DNA from 3 places in the Portococcus stanieri PCC 6802 genome. Region 2 is predicted to be linked to each of the others. Evidence: predicted binding sites of a transcription regulator. Region 2 holds the regulator's gene; each other region holds the start of a gene.
What was found. The regulator HrcA, encoded in region 2, represses chaperone genes, less so after heat shock. The targets are predictions, from matches to a motif close to TTAGCACTCNNNNNNNNNGAGTGCTAA.
Positions count from the first base shown of each region.

Region 1: groES (co-chaperone GroES) is a predicted target of HrcA. The motif match lies at 3,186-3,212, and genes of this name have one in related genera.
Region 3: PSE6802_RS31080 (TolC family protein) is a predicted target of HrcA. The motif match lies at 3,494-3,520, and genes of this name have one in related genera.

Region 1 covers NZ_KB235914.1:3,023,727-3,029,287, reverse strand. Annotated here, with positions in the region: gene PSE6802_RS0119690 (cell division protein FtsX) at 1-651, shown strand, start outside; gene leuB (3-isopropylmalate dehydrogenase) at 903-1,988, shown strand; gene PSE6802_RS0119680 (ABC transporter ATP-binding protein) at 2,115-2,867, opposite strand; partial or broken gene PSE6802_RS35925 (PIN domain-containing protein) at 2,932-3,127, opposite strand; gene groES (co-chaperone GroES) at 3,262-3,573, shown strand; gene groL (chaperonin GroEL) at 3,640-5,268, shown strand.
Region 2 covers NZ_KB235914.1:978,325-983,885, reverse strand. Annotated here, with positions in the region: gene arsS (arsenosugar biosynthesis radical SAM (seleno)protein ArsS) at 1-621, shown strand, start outside; gene PSE6802_RS0109850 (PP2C family protein-serine/threonine phosphatase) at 671-2,617, opposite strand; gene hrcA (heat-inducible transcriptional repressor HrcA) at 2,972-4,087, shown strand; gene PSE6802_RS0109840 (NAD(P)H-quinone oxidoreductase subunit N) at 4,250-5,561, shown strand, end outside.
Region 3 covers NZ_KB235914.1:1,736,138-1,741,698, reverse strand. Annotated here, with positions in the region: gene prmA (50S ribosomal protein L11 methyltransferase) at 1-749, opposite strand, end outside; gene PSE6802_RS0113145 (DUF4346 domain-containing protein) at 834-1,220, opposite strand; gene purN (phosphoribosylglycinamide formyltransferase) at 1,316-1,987, shown strand; gene PSE6802_RS0113135 (4'-phosphopantetheinyl transferase family protein) at 1,991-2,785, shown strand; gene PSE6802_RS0113130 (hypothetical protein) at 2,939-3,304, shown strand; gene PSE6802_RS31080 (TolC family protein) at 3,541-5,561, shown strand, end outside.

The DNA of each region.
Region 1 (5,561 bases), 2.0 Mb from region 2:
GTGACAGCCCTGCACCTGATTCCCAAAGATGTGGCTTGGGAGCGCATGTTAGACGATCTTGGCAAAATTGAAATGGGAGAGGCAACGCAACAACTAGGCGGAAATCCTCTCGTAGATGAGTTTAAAGTCCGCGCCGTTTCATCCGATCGCGTACCTGAAATTGCCAAGCGCATCTCCGGACTGAAGGGCGTGAATGAGGTTTGGTATACCAACGAGGTGGTCAAGCGCCTGGCGGAATTGCGCAAAGCTATGACTAATATTGGCACGCTTGTTACCAGCGTATTTACGGCGATCGCGATCGCCGTGATCGGCACCACCATTCGCCTGATCGTGTTAGCGCGCCGCCGCGAAATCGAGGTAATGCAGTTGGTAGGAGCGACAAGCACCTGGATCTATTTCCCATTCGTCCTGCAAGGCGTAGCATTCGGGATCGGCGGAGCCGTAGTTGCCTATGGCATGTTATCGGTCGTTTTGAACCTGCTGGCCGATGCGATCGTCAATCAACCGGAATTGATCAAATCTTTGACTGTAGGACTGCTTAACGATCTGCGCGTCCAGTTCCTGTTGCCAATTATTCTGCTACTGTTTGGCTCCGCTGTCGGCGTGCTCGGCAGCCTGTTTGCCGTGCGCCGCTTCTCCGCCAGCAGCTAATTTATACCAAAATTGTAGTAACAAACAGGGGATCTAAGTTCCGTAGTATAGCTTTCGCGAATTGGTATAACAGCTGAAAGCTAACCGCTGAAAGCTATAGCGGTTTTCAGATCGGAAGGAGTAGGGGGTTTGGGGGCGTTGCCCCCAAGAAGGGGTGGAACCCCTTCACCCCAAAAATAAAACCCGTTCTCAATTGAAAACCGCTATATAATGTCCCTTAACTTTGAATTATTTGCCTAAATTTGCCTGATATGTCTAAGAATTACAAGATTGCGCTCTTACCTGGTGATGGAATTGGGCCAGAAATTATGCAGGTGGGAGTAGCAGTTTTGCGCGCGATCGCTCCACAATTTGAGATATCCTTCTCCTTTGAAACAGCGCTGGCTGGTGGGGCTGCCATTGATGAGACCGGACATCCCTTGCCAGCGGAAACGCTATCGCTGTGCCAGTCAAGCGATGCCGTTTTGCTGGCGGCGGTGGGCGGCAATAAATGGGATACATTACCGAGCGAACTGCGCCCGGAGCAAGCATTGTTGGGACTGCGCGGCGGTTTGGGTCTATTTGCCAATCTGCGCCCTGCGAAGATATTGCCTCAGTTGATCGATGCGTCGTCGCTCAAGCGCGAGATTGTAGAAGGAGTGGATATTCTCGTCGTGCGCGAACTGACGGGCGGTATTTATTTCGGCAAACCCAAGGGTATTTTCACCGACGAGCAGGGCGTAAGGCGCGGTTTGAATACAATGGTCTATTCCGAAATGGAAGTGGATCGAATTGGGCGCGTGGCATTTGAGGCGGCACGCAAGCGCAAGGGAGTTCTTTGTTCGGTGGATAAAGCAAACGTGTTGGAAGTATCGCAACTCTGGCGCGATCGCATCACTAAGATGTCTCAGGAGTATCCCGACGTAACTCTATCGCACATGTACGTGGATAATGCGGCGATGCAGCTTTTGCGCTGGCCGAAGCAGTTTGACACGATCGTCACGGGTAATCTATTTGGCGACATTCTCTCCGATGCAGCGGCAATGTTGACGGGTAGTATTGGGATGTTACCATCTGCGAGTTTGGGCGAGCCAGGTAAACCCGGTTTGTTCGAGCCAGTACACGGTTCCGCCCCAGACATTGCGGGTCGAGATCTTGCGAATCCATTGGCACAGGTATTGAGTGCGGCGATGATGCTGCGATATGGCTTAAATGAAGGAGCTGCTGCCGATCGCATTGAGGCAGCCGTGATGCAAGTACTGGATGCGGGCAAGCGCACGGGTGACATTATGGCTCCAGGCTGCGAACAGTTAGGTTGTAAGGCAATGGGAGAAGCGCTATTAGCTGCTTTGGCTTAGCGATCTGTACAAGGTCAAGTTGATACCAATTTAAATTGTTGTGGTTACGGATGGGGAGCGTTGCCCCCACGGAGGGGTGGCTCCCCTGCACCCCGTCCTATAACCACTAGGCTATAGCTATAGTTCCTAATGAGTAGATTTGATGTGCCCAACGCCGAGATATAGCTCGGCGATTTTAGGATCGTTCAGCAGATCTGTACCCTTACCTTCAAAGCGATCGCGTCCCGCGTCGAGTACGTAGCCGCGATCGGAGATCGCCAGCGCCTTGCGCGCATTTTGCTCCACCAGAATAATTGCCGTGCCAGTCTGGTTGATGCGTTGCACGAGATCGAAAATATCCTGTACCAAAATTGGCGATAGGGCAGCAGAAGGCTCGTCCAGAATTAGCAACTTCGGCTCTAGCATCAGCGCTCTCCCCATCGCTAACATTTGCCGCTCGCCACCGGATAACGTCCCCGCCCGTTGTTTTTGCCGCTTCGCCAGCACTGGAAATATCTGATAAATATTTTGCTTTAGCGCGTTAATATCACCCTTAACCAGGTACGCCCCCATATCCAGATTTTCAGAAATACTGAGTGAAGGAAATACATTGGCAATTTGCGGCACGTAACCCATGCCCAGGCGCACCACATCCTCAGGTGCAATACCAGTAATGTCTCGCTGCTCGAATGCCACCGTCCCAGAGCGCACGGGCACCAAACCAAAAATCATCTTGGCTAGCGTGGACTTGCCCGCGCCATTAGCGCCAATAACTGCGATCAGTTCCCCCGGCTGCACGACCAGGTTAACTCCTTGCAAGATATCAACGCCCTCCACATAGCCCGCAAAAACATCTTTGACAGTCAATAAAGGTGGTTGGGAGGGTTGATTAGAACTCATAGGTGACAAAGAAAAAGCTTAGAAATTGTTAATTAGACTGATTTTAGTAATATGCCAGTTAAAGTTAGCTAAACCAGTTCTCAACTTGGATACCAAAGAAGCGATCGTAACCCGCTCGATTATTGGTGACCATAATCAAATTGTTGACTTTGGCGATCGCTACAATTTGCCCATCAGCCAAGGGGGGGAGTTTTACCTAACTGCACCAACCGACTTCGTTCCAAAGCGTGCCATTCAGCCGCCGCTTCATTGTAAGGCAGTTATGGCACCCATAGTTCGGTAAACCGCACTCGTATCTGAGCATCATCTTCCGCTACATTAGCACTCAGCTATGTAGAGTGCTAAGAGTGGCAGTCTCTACTGTTAACAAAACTTGCTGAGTGGATAAACAATTATGGCAACAATGTCTCTTAATGTATCTACCGTAAAGCCTCTAGGCGATCGCGTGTTCATTAAAATTAGCGAAAAGGAAGAAAAAACCGCTGGTGGGATCTTTTTACCCGACACCGCCAAGGAAAAACCCCAAGTCGGTGAGATCGCGGCTGTGGGGCCCGGCAAGCTAGATGACAAAGGCGTGCGCCAACCTCTAGAAGTCAAGGTGGGAGATAAGGTGCTGTACTCCAAGTATGCTGGCACCGATCTCAAGCTGGGCAACGATGATTACGTACTGTTAGCCGAGAAAGACATTCTCGCGATCGTCTCCTAGTTAACTCTTAACATCACTACGCAACAAGAATTCACGCATAACTATTAACGTTCACAGCAAAAAACTATGGCAAAGCGAATTATTTACAATGAAGATGCCCGTCGCGCGCTCGAGCGCGGCATGGATATCCTGTCCGAAGCTGTGGCAGTCACTCTAGGACCAAAAGGTAGAAATGTGGTTCTGGAGAAAAAGTTTGGTTCGCCTCAGATCATCAATGATGGTGTCACCATTGCCAAGGAGATCGAATTAGAAGATCACGTTGAAAATACTGGCGTAGCGCTCATTCGTCAAGCTGCATCCAAAACTAATGACGCTGCCGGTGATGGTACAACTACCGCGACGGTGCTTGCCCACGCGATCGTCAAAGAAGGTATGCGCAACGTTGCCGCTGGTGCCAATGCGATCTCGATCAAGCGCGGGATCGATAAGGCTGCTAACTTCCTGGTTGATAAGATTGCCGCCCACTCTCGCCCAGTGGAGTCATCCACCGCGATCGCCCAGGTCGGTACCATTTCCGCTGGCAATGACGAGCAGGTAGGCAAAATGATTGCCGATGCCATGGATAAAGTCGGTAAAGAAGGCGTGATTTCCCTCGAAGAAGGCAAGTCCATGACTACCGAATTGGAAATCACCGAAGGGATGCGCTTTGATAAGGGCTATATCTCTCCCTACTTTGTCACCGATGCCGAACGCATGGAAGCTTCCATTGACGATCCGGCCATCTTGATCACCGATAAGAAAATTGGCCTGGTACAGGAGCTGGTGCCCGTACTGGAGCAAGTGGCGCGTGCCGGTCGTCCTCTGATGATTATCGCCGAAGATATCGAAAAAGAAGCGCTTGCCACTCTCGTGGTCAACCGTTTGCGTGGCGTACTGAATGTATGCGCGATTAAGGCTCCTGGTTTTGGCGATCGCCGCAAAGCCATGCTCGAAGACATCGCCATCCTGACTGGCGCTCAGGTAGTCACCGAAGATGCTGGCCTGCGTCTTGATGCCGTGAAGCTGGAGTCGCTGGGTCGGGCTCGTCGCATCACCGTCACCAAAGACAGCACGACAATCGTGGCAGATGGTAACGAAGCCGCAGTTAAAGCCCGTTGCGAACAAATTCGCCGCCAAATCGAAGAAAGCGATTCTTCGTTTGACAAGGAAAAGCTGCAAGAACGCCTCGCTAAGCTAGCTGGCGGTGTGGCTGTGGTCAAAGTTGGTGCTGCTACCGAAACGGAAATGAAGGATCGCAAGCTCCGTCTGGAAGACGCGATCAACGCCACTAAAGCCGCAGTAGAAGAGGGCATTGTCCCCGGCGGCGGTACCACCTACGTCCATCTGGCACCCGAACTGGAAACCTGGGCTAACAATAACCTCTCCGGTGAAGAGTTAACTGGCGCTCTGATCGTGGCACGCGCTCTGACCGCACCTGTAAAGCGCATTGCTGAAAATGCCGGACATAACGGTGCCGTGATTGCCGAGCGCGTCAAAGAGAAGGAATTCAATACCGGCTTCAATGCCATGACAGGACAATTTGAAGATATGTTCAGCGCAGGCATTGTTGACCCAGCTAAGGTGACGCGATCGGCATTGCAAAATGCTGCTTCGATCGCTGGCATGATTCTCACCACCGAGTGCATCGTGGTTGATAAGCCAGAGAAGGAAGCTGCTCCTGCTGCTGGCATGGGTGGCGGCGATTTTGATTATTAATTTGGTAGCTATAGCCGTAGACAGATCTATTAGGACAGGGGGTGTGGGGGCTGCGCCCCCACGCAGGGGTGGAACCCCTGCACCCCGTCCTAAGCCGACTGGCTATAGCTATAATTAGCGATCGACTTAGTAATCGCTCTTACTCCTGTAAACATCAATTAGAAAACACACTTGCCAAATAGGTGAGTGTGCTTTTTTTATCGACGATCTCGCTTGAAAAGCAATAAAAATACAGAAGCGTTAAACTTCTGTATTTTTAACATCGCTAGAAATTTTTCAGGTAAAGAAGCTGC
Region 2 (5,561 bases):
GAACTTCAACTAAGAGTTGTAGCTTCTCTACCCTGCTACCTGGAAGATAATGTCGATAAAATGCGAGGGAAGGGCGTATTCCACGACTCAATTCGAGCGCTCCAATGGCTTAATAGACTGGGTTATGGTACGAATCCGAATTTAGTTCTCGATCTGGTTTACAATCCACCACTACCTGTATCGACAAAGTTCTCGCTTGCTCCTAACCAAAGCAAACTGGAGCAGGACTACAAAGCGCACTTGCGGGAGCATTACGGGATCGACTTCAATCGCCTGTTTGCGATTACCAATTTGCCTATAGGTCGCACTGGGTTACACCTAGAACGCCTCAACCTGTATCAACCCTATCTGGAGTTTCTGGAGTCCAACTTTAACGAACAGACAGTTGAGAATTTGATGTGTCGGAATGAATTATCCATCGATTATCTCGGTAATGTCTACGATTGCGATTTTAATCAGATGGTGGGTTTGCCAGCTAGGGCTGGGAATGGGGAATTACTTAGTATCAGCAAGTTATTGGAGTTGGATAATCTAGATCTAATTTCAACAGTGCAAACGGCATCCTATTGCTATGGCTGCACGGCAGGCAGTGGTTCGAGTTGTGGTGGTGCCTTGTTATAAGTTTATGGTTGAATGGAGGTTGCCAAAGCCATCCTTTTCTTGTCAGGTGTTATTTTTGGGGAACCTGAGGTGTACTTTGAGGTTGCATTAACTGTTTGACAAAGGGGGTCTGGATGGCAGCAAAGATACCACAGCCCATCAGAAAAGCAATTACCACGATGAGGATAATTGATATCAAACTTGTTTGCTCTGGTGCGCTAGAGTCTTCAGAATCATCTTCATCCTCCTCTGTTTCGTCCAGATTGATATCTTCGGATTCTCCCGTTTGTTTTTGTGGAAGGATGTCTGTGGCTTGATATGCCTTGGGGTTGATGTCTTCGACATCGCTTTTAACATCGCCTGCAAAATTCTCAACGTTGCTACTTGGTTCGCTATTAACTGCGTAATCTGCCGGAATTACGGTGGGAACGCTGGGTATTTCCGTAGGAACGCTATCCTCAACATTGTCCAACTGTATATCATCATTGGGATCCAACGGCGTAAGACGACAGCGCATCAAAGCTACAGTAACATTGTCATGACCGTTACGAGTGTTTGCTTCGTTAATTAGACTTCGACAAGCCGACCCCAGCAGTAAGTTATCTGTCAGAATCGGTCGAATGTGGCTATCGTATAGTTCGTTGACGCGCTCGAAATCGCTCAAGCCATCGGAGCACAACAGGAGCAGGCAGTCTTCATCAATTTGGAAGCGTTGAATCCTGGGCACGAGGTTATCCGAAGCTCTGGTACCTAAAGCTTGAATTAGCGCTCCACCATCAACGCGCTGGTGCGAATAAATGTAAAAGTTGTATCCCAAAACAGATTCGCGGGTAGCTACATCATCGTCGAGCGTAACCTGTCTGCAGTTCTGCGGACTTACCCAATAGATCCGGCTATCTCCGACATGGACGATGTAAACTTGATTGCAGACCTGTCCCTGCGAGCGCGGTATGACCGCCATTACCAGGGTAGTACCCATGCGCTGTTGTGCCTGGCGCTGCTGCTGGTCGTTAAGCGCTACGATTTGATTATTAACGACTCTGATGATTGACTCCAGTTGTCTGGAAAAGGCGGCGGGAGAGAACGGCTCTGAGTCGCTCTCGACTTGATGTAAGAGAATTTGGAGCTGTTGCTCGATGGTTTTAATAGCCATGGTGCTAGCTACTTCACCGCCTTCATGACCGCCCAGGCCATCGCAAATGATAGCGACGCGATCGCGCAGGAATTCATTGTGTTGCATTCGATCCTGTTGCTTGGGATCGGGATAGCATGTATCTTCATTGTGATCGCGGCTGGGGCCCTGGTCGGTGCCGCTGGCAACCCGCACCGAGAAGGGTTTAGTTTGGAATTGGGCATTAGCCAATTCATCTAACTGAGCGATCGCTTCATTGACATCCACAGCCTTGCGAGCCAGGGCATAAACGCAATCGGCCAGCGACTCGGCAATTTCCGGCTGCGCTTGAGGTAACCATTCTTTCCACAGATCGCCTAACTGTGAAGGTTCTGCCTCAGTCACGTCGGCTTGCAATTCCAGCAGGCGTACCCAGGATCCATCCACCCGCAACAGGTCACTTTTGAGCAACGTCCGGGTCATATTTTGTTCGGCTAAAGGCTGCCAAAGTTGCAAAACTTGCCACAGCCAGTTGATTTGCCTTAATGCCGAAGCCTTTGCCCAACTTGATGCTAAGGTTGGCAGCAGATGTCCATCTACACTGACCGGGATATTTTCTAAGAGCAAAACCTCAGATAAGCTAAGTTCCTGACCCCATCGCAATAACCCATAGGGTCGGGGTAAGTGCAGGGGCAATCTTGACAGCTTCAGGTAAGAGACAACATAGGAGGGAATCTCGTCAGGACTTTCAGGTAAACGGTATTGTTGCGTGTCGATTACCACTTGAGAATCGTGTATGAGGTAGCGATCGCCCAACATCTTGCCTGGGGGAAATGCTTCGACATCTAGCCCTACTGCCCAAAGGTAGAGTTGTGGAACTTGAGTGGATTGATCGTCTCTATTCATCTAAAAAACCTGTTTTTCCCTACTAAGACCCTTAAATGTTGTTATACCTTCTTGCTGTGTTTTTTATAGCGTAGTTGGCCGGGTTCTATTGCTAGTTGCTTGCGGTTAGTTAATGGTAGCTTTTTTGCACGTATTCAGAAGCATAATTAAGAGCATAATTTAAGTATCTTAGGCGCTGAAACCGTACTGACACCGTAGCACAACTTTTGCTCGCGTCGAGCTTGGGATCGCGCTCGGCAGTCCTAAGATTTTAAAGTTCTTAATGTTCGTCAAGTACCTAATTTCCACCGAATCTGGTTATTCTATTAATCATTAAAGCTTTTTTAATTATTTTTTTGTTTTTGGCAATTTTTAATGGTGCGTTCAATGGTGCAAAGCTCCTCAAACATTACGAAGGCAAACTTAACCACTAGAGAACAAAAGGTGCTTTGGGCAACGGTGAATCACTATATTGCTACGGCTGAACCAGTTGGTTCTAAAGTTTTGGTAGAGGAATATAAATTTGATATCAGTGCTGCCACTATTCGTAATGTTATGGGTGTGCTGGATAAATTTGGCTTACTCTATCAACCCCATACCTCCGCCGGACGAATTCCTTCACACTCGGGTTATAGGGTTTACGTAGACGATCTAATTAGCCCCCCTGACGATTTGTCGTCTCATATGCACCAGCAACTGTCGCAGTCGATGCATTTAACGGAAAATTGCAGCCTTGAAATGCTCTTGCGTAGCGTGGCACATATTTTGGCAACATTGAGCGGCTGTATTGCCCTAATCACGGCTCCGCACGTACATTCCTCTAAAATTCGCCACATTCAACTGATCGAGATCGACGCTAGCAAAGTCACGATCGTTGCCGTTAGCGATTCCTATCACACGGCTTCGGTGTTAGTCGATCTACCTGCCTCTCCTGATACCAGTTCTCTAAGCGAGGAACTGCAGATACTCAATAAATTCTTAAACGCGCACTTACGCGATCGCCAGTGGCATGACCTGGCTAACCTGAACTGGCTCGACCTGGACGCTCAATTTCGCAAATACGCTACTGTCCTGGAGCAGCCCTTACGAGAACTAACCCGTGCTTGCAACCCACCGGAAATGGGGCAGATTTTTATCAGCGGTTTGACGGAATTGTTGCGCCAACCCGAGTTTAGCCAGCTCAGTCAGGTAAAAGCGATCGTGCAGTTGCTAGAGGAAAATCAAGCCGATCTATTTCCATTAATTTTCGAGCAACCAGACTCAACCAACGATCGCAGGCGAGTTAAGGTGAAAATCGGCTCCGAAATCAGCCTGGAACCAATTCAAAACTGTACCTTGATTTCCTGCACCTACAGTAATTTCAATAATAATGAAAGTACGGTAGCGGGCAGTGTGAGCGTGCTCGGCCCTACCCGTTTAGCCTACGAACGAGCGATCGCCTCCGTGCAAGCCGTAGCAGATCATTTATCCGAGGCAATTAACCAGAGGTAAGGCGCATTGGCGATTCGTTACCCCCATAAACAAACCCTATCCCAACCATAGAATAATTGCATCCCTGCATGTGCCTTAAATTTAGGTAATTATTACTTTTTGTTGCAAAAATTGACGCACTTCGCAGCTAGAATGCTTGATGAGAGATAAAGTTAAAAAAAAATGGATTTTGCAAATCTCAGCACCCTGCTTAATGCTGGTGTCATATTACCTGAGCTGATCGTGACTGCAACGCTTGTTGTGGTGCTAACGATCGATCTGATTATCACTAGTGCCCAATCAGCTAAATTCCTGCCCTACGTGGCAAGCATTGGTTTGGTAGGAGCTGTGGCTGCCCTCTATTGGCAATGGACGAGTTTAGATAATCCTGCTTCATTTATTGGTAGTTTCTACGGCGATAAACTCAGCATTATCTTCCGTATCATCATTGCTCTTTCAGCCCTGTTGACAATTTTGATTTCAGTCAGCTATCTGCACCAAGCAAGAGTCGTGCTAGCTGAGTATATCAACATCCTGTTAGCAGCAACCTTAGGTGGTATGTTCCTGGCTGGTTCTAACGAGATGGTGATGATATTTGTTGCCCTGGAAACCCTGAGTATTTCCTCTTATTTGCTCACGGGCTATACAAAGCGCGACCCTCGTTCTAATGAAGCTGCACTGAAATACCTGTTAGTTGGGGCCTCCAGCTCTGCCATATTCCTGTATGGCATGTCTTTACTGTACGGCCTCTCTGGTGGAGAGACGAACCTGATCGATATTGCAGCTAAGCTGCCACACAGCGGCATCAGTTTAATTTTAGCAATGGTTTTTGTGGTTGCGGGTATTGCCTTTAAGCTTTCGGCAGTTCCTTTTCACCAGTGGACGCCGGATGTGTATGAAGGCTCGCCTACGCCTGTTGTCGCTTTTCTGTCGATTGGCTCTAAGGTGGCGGGATTTGCACTTGCGATCCGGTTTATGGTGACGGTGTTCCCCAACATCACGGAGCAGTGGCATTACGTGTTTGTAGTTTTAACCATTCTCAGTATGGTGCTGGGCAATGTGGTGGCGATCGCCCAAACCAGTATGAAGCGCATGCTTGCCTATTCCTCCATCGGGCAGGCAGGATTCGTGATGCTCGGTCTACTGATTGGCACGGAATCTGGTTACTCCAGCATGGTTTTTTACACGCTGGTTTATCTGTTCATGAATATGGGAGCGTTTGCCTGCGTCATCCTATTCTCTCTGCGCACGGGCACCGACCAGATTAGCGAATACAGCGGCTTATATCAAAAAGATCCGCTCTTGACCCTGGCTTTGAGTATTTCCTTGCTATCTCTGGGTGGCATTCCTCCTCTGGCAGGCTTTTTCGGTAAGCTGTATATTTTCTGGGCAGGCTGGCAAGCCAAAGCATATGGTCTGGTGATTTTGGCACTAGTCATGAGCGTGGTTTCCATTTACTACTACATCCGCGTGATCAAGATGATGGTGGTGAAGG
Region 3 (5,561 bases), 760 kb from region 2:
ATGTAAGGTACCAGATCGACAATCACGTCTGCCAAAATGTTGCAGACAAAGCCGTCCACGGGTTTCGGGATATGTTGCAGCAGATGCAGCAGGCTGCCTTCCGACACCCACAGCTTATCTTCAGGAATACCGTTGAGATCGCGGTTGTGTTGCGTGGCTTTCACTGACAATATATCTGTATCCACAGCATAGACCTGCGATGCGCCTAGCAAAATTGCGCCAATGCTCAATATGCCGGAGCCGCAGCCAATATCAGCAAAACTCAACTGATTATCCTTTGGCAACCCGGTTAATCGCATTTCAATGGCCTCTAGGCAAAGTTGGGTAGTGGGATGGGAGCCAGTACCAAAGGCATTACCAGGATCGAGGCGCAGCACGTGGCGCGATAGATCCGTAGGCGGTGCGATCCAGGCAGGATAAATAATAAATGCATCGCCAATTGGTTCTGGCTGCCAGTGATCCTTCCAACTATTCGACCAATCTTCATCGTCGATTAAAGACCACTTGACAGTGGGAGTTTCTTCACCTATAGCGATCGCATCTTGACGGAGCCAGAGGGCAAGGGCAGATAAATCCAGCCATGCGGCTTTTTCGATGGGTAGGTAGGCTTTCACCAGAGCCTCATTTCCTGTGAAATGACTGGCCGTACCTTGACACCCAAAATCCTGCAATCGCCAAAATATTAACTCTTCCAAGGCTTGCTTAGACAAAACCTGAATTTCCCACCAGGTATTAGTTAATGGCTGCATATTTTGACGGTGTGATTGCGGATTATCCAATGAAACTTACGCAGAAATATCTATAGTAAGGCGGGCAATGCCCAGCCTACAGGTTCAATCTTGAATATACTCTTGACGGTTGACTAGTGCCCATTCTGCCCGTTGTGCTTCGCGTCCAATATAAGCAGCATGATCGAGCATGGATACGGGGCAGGGTCGAGCGCGCTCAAAAATCTCAACACATAATTCCTTTGCCGTCCTGGCTTGAAAGATGGCATTTGCCTGCCGGCTGACTTTGCCTCTGGCGGGAATGGGTTTTCCGGTGTCCGGGTCAACAGCCAAACCGCGCTCGTCGATCGCATTCGTAAAGTGCTTAGCACCGATCAGTCCTTGCTCGCGATCGACGTAGATAATGAAGTAACCGCTAGGATCGAGATCTATCGGTCGTTTAGATAACTCGCGATCGATTTCGGTAATTTGGTCGGCAACAGTCAAAGACATAGGGCAAAGACTTACTGGCAGTATTAGTGACAATCTAATAGCGATCTTAATCGTCAGCGCCTATAATTAGCGCTTATCCATCATATCTTAGGGGCATGTCCAAAAGCTCAACTGAAAACTCGCCTACCATTTTAGGCGTACTGGCATCTGGTAGCGGTAGCAATCTCGAAGCGATCGCCGCTGCTATTCACAATGGCGAATTGAATGCCCGCATCGCTGTGTTGATTTACAATAAGCCCGATGCCTTTTGTGCCAGTCGCGCCGCCAAGTTTGGCATTCCAGCAGTTTTGCTCGATCATCGCCTCTACAAAACCCGTGAAGATCTCGATGAGGCAATTATTGATGTGCTGCGTCAGTATGAGGTGGAACTGACGATCATGGCGGGATGGATGCGCGTCGTCACGCAGGTGCTGCTGGATGCATTTCCCGAACGAGTCCTGAATATTCATCCCAGCTTGCTGCCCAGTTTTCCAGGAATTCACGCAGCCGAGCAAGCTTTGCGACATGGTGTCAAAATTGCGGGCTGTACCGTCCATATTGTCAGCCTTACAGTTGATAGCGGCCCCATTTTGCGCCAGGCATCCGTACCCGTAATGGACGACGATACACCTGACTCCCTACAAGCAAGAATTCAGGTACAGGAGCATATCATTTATCCCCAAGCGATCGCCGCCTATGCCGCCAGGTTAAAAAGTGCCCCCCAGCCGCCGATCTTGGCGGAAATTGCAGATCGAAGTTCCTTTGAATCGGGGAATTTAGGAGGCTAGGGTTTGAACTGCGATCCCACCCACCAATTCATGTCGTCCTGGTTGCCGCCGCCTTTGGATCTCGAACTGGGTGCAGATGAGGTACACGTTTGGCTGGCAGATCTAGAGGCAGCGATCGCCCATTTGCCAATGTGGCAATCTTTACTGGCCGAGGACGAAACTGCCAGAGCCATCCGCTTTCATTTCTCGCAGCACCGACACCTCTATACTTGCGGGCGAGGGATCTTGAGGGTTATTTTGTCCAGGTACTTAAACCTCAAGCCCCAGGCGATCGCATTCAGTTACGGCAGTCATGGCAAGCCTTTTTTGGCAGTGCCCCGCGATGTTGCTAATTCGCTCCAGTTTAACCTCTCCCACTCCGGCAGGCTGGCACTTTATATCGTGGCGCAAGGGCGAGATGTAGGAGTCGATGTCGAACAAATAAATCGCGATCGCCCGGTCGCAGAAATTATTACCAGATTTTTCACGCGATCGGAACGGGCTTATCTGCTTGGCTTGCCCTCAGCACAACAACAAACCGAATTTTTCCGGTGCTGGACCTGCAAGGAGGCACAGGCAAAAGCACATGGCAGAGGGATCGCTCAAGGCTTAGACCAGCTCGATCTAGGATCGATGCTCGCCTCGGCAGCACGTTTTACCTACTACGATCGCTGGTCGATCGTTCCCCTTGCTCTACCTGACTGGAGCGATTATGCTGCGGCGATCGCCGTTGCCGGTCAAGACTGGCAGCTCAAATGCTGGAAATTTGACTGGCAGGATTTGCCGAAATCGCTGCGATCGGCAGATTGTGAAAAATAATAGTCGATTTTGCCTGTTAGAGGTTTCTCGTCAATAAAATCCTCGTACGATGTGCGATCGCTTTGTCATCAGCCTGGTTGGTTCGGGGCAGGCACAAGGCACAGCCCCTACAGTTAGAATAAATTAACTAGTTTAATTGTTGTAAAAATCACTATGAGTGGACTAAACGATCTCGAAGAAAAATTTCGCCGCCTTGAGCGCGAGGTTAACGACGTAAAGGAGGAAGTTAACTCGGATTACTCCGATCGCTCCGAACAATTCAGCCAGTCCAGCCCAATTTCGAGTGGTGGGATCGTGGGTGCTTTCAAGACCTCGCTAGCGGATTTAGTACGATGGATTAACGGCATGACTGGTGCTACTAGAGTTGTCGCAGTTGTGGTCTTGGGGTTGCTTGTTTTCACCGTAATTGGCTTTGTGCTTAAGCTAGTTGAAGTAGCGATTTCCTTAGCAGTTCTAGCATTGGTAGTCTGGGTGCTTTACAAACTTTTCTTTGAGTCCAACCCATCCAACCCAAACTAGGTATAGCAATCCAAAATGATTCGTGTGATGCTGCAAGGCTCTAGGTCATGCGATCGGGTGATTTGCTGCCACAATCTGACAAGATCCGCCATAATTAAACAGAGGTTGCTCTTTGGAGTGCTCGCTTGACTTGTCAGGCTTGCAAATTCAAAGCAGGAACCAAACTGCGCCTGCTCAGTTCTAAAAGTATTGGCAGGTTTGTACGAGGAGTGATAAGGAGTGACAAACTGTAGCTTATGCGATTTTCTTCCTATTGGATGCCATTAAGTGCCAGCTTAGTCGTTCTGATGCCGACACTTACGGTCAATGCCCAAAATGCCATCATTAATGCCAACCCCAATCCCACAACCTACCTTCCCGCTTCTCAAATCTCGGAGCAGCAGCCGGGTTCTAAGACTGTGCTGGATGCTAATTTCAGTAAGCCACGGGTTCAACAGAACGGGAAATTAGGCGTTGTAACTGCCAAGGTGAATTTGCAGGAGATCCATTCCACTGCGCTCAAACCCACACCGATCGATTCTCGCCATACCACGAAGCTAATTACTCAGGTTCAACGTGCCAGCTCTTTAGAACCAGCCGCAGAGCCATCAGCACCATTGCAACCCACCCCACCAACCCCCATAGTAGCGTCTGTAAAATCACCAACCAGAAAAGTTTCGCCTAAAGCATCTGCTCAACCAACCCCTCTCGATCGCACCGTTAAATTTGCCGAGATTTCTCCAAAATTACCTCGGCCTGCTAACTTAGCTGTCCTGGAGCCGGATAATTCTCCACCTCGCGTAAAAACTGCGATCGCTACTGCCATTAATCCTCTAGATGATATCCCCGCTGCCAGTAAGCCCGATCGTAAACCTTCTAGCAAGCCACAGAGCAAGCCACAGAGCAACTCTGCGATCGCCAAATCTCCGGTTGCCAAGCCCGCTGTCACAGCAACTGCTACCATTAACCCTCTCGATGATATCCCTGGGGTAAATAAACCCGCGATCGCTAAGCCTAATTCAGTCACAGGTGTTGAGGTTAAACCAAGCACTAATATAGCGGCTGTCTCGCCATCAACCGAGCCTGCGACTACTAATAGCAGCACCCCAACAAGTACCCCTGCAACATCTGCAACATCTGCAACATCTGCAAACTCGGCAAATAAAGTTGCGATCGGTCTAGATCCCCGACAACCTCTGGTTGTACCCACAACTCCCAGTCAGGTCAAGATCGAACGCACCCAACCCCTCAGCCTCAAAGAAGCCCTGGAGCTTTCGGATCGCACTAACCCCACAATTGCCCAGGCCAGAATCGCGGTAGAGCGAGCCAGAGCCGTATTGGATCAAGCTTTAGCAGAAAAGAACCCAACCCTCAGCGCGCAATCTACATATAACTACGGCAACTCCTCATTCTTCATTGGCAGAAGATCTCCCACCTCGCACACTTTAAACAGTGGAGTGACTCTTAATTACAACCTTTTCACCTCTGGGCGGGTGGATGCTAACATCAGAGTCGCAGAGAATTCTCTGCGCGTGGCAGAGGCGGATCTTAACCGTATTTCCCAAACTACCCGCTTGCGTATCGCTACTGCCTATTACGATGCTCAGAATGCTGATGGACAGGTACGCATTCGCGAGCAACAGGTAAAAAATGCCGAACGTAGCTTACAAGATACTCAGGCTCTAGAAAGGGCAGGGGTTGGTACCAAGTTCGATGTTTTGCAGTCTCAGGTACAGTTAGCAAATGCCAAACAAACTTTAAGCAACGCTCGGGCACAGCAGAGCATTACCCGCCGCGAGTTAGCACGCCAGTTGTCATATCCGTCTAATCTTGCCCTATTCCCATCCGATGAAGTGAAACCCAATGAGGATTGGAAACTAGGATTAGAGGAAACCATTCTCCTGGCTTACAAAAATCGCTCCGAACTGGACATTGCCAAACTACAAAGAGAAATCGCTAACGATCGCGCCAAAGCCGAACTTGCTAATCTTGGGCCGCAGCTTAACATATTTGCCAGGCTCGATCATAACGACAACCTCAACCAAGCTGGCGATTTAACATTGGGTTATACCCTTGGTGCCTCGCTTAACTGGTCTATATTTGACGGTGGTGTTGCCAATGCTCGTGCCAAGCAATCTGAAGCCGATCGCGCCCTAGCAGAATCCCGCTTTACAGAGGCTGGCGACCAGGCTCGCTTTGACGTAGAGAGCGCCTACAATAATCTCAGAGCGCGGCAAGAGCAGATCGAATCAACCACACTAGCAGTGCAGCAAGCAAC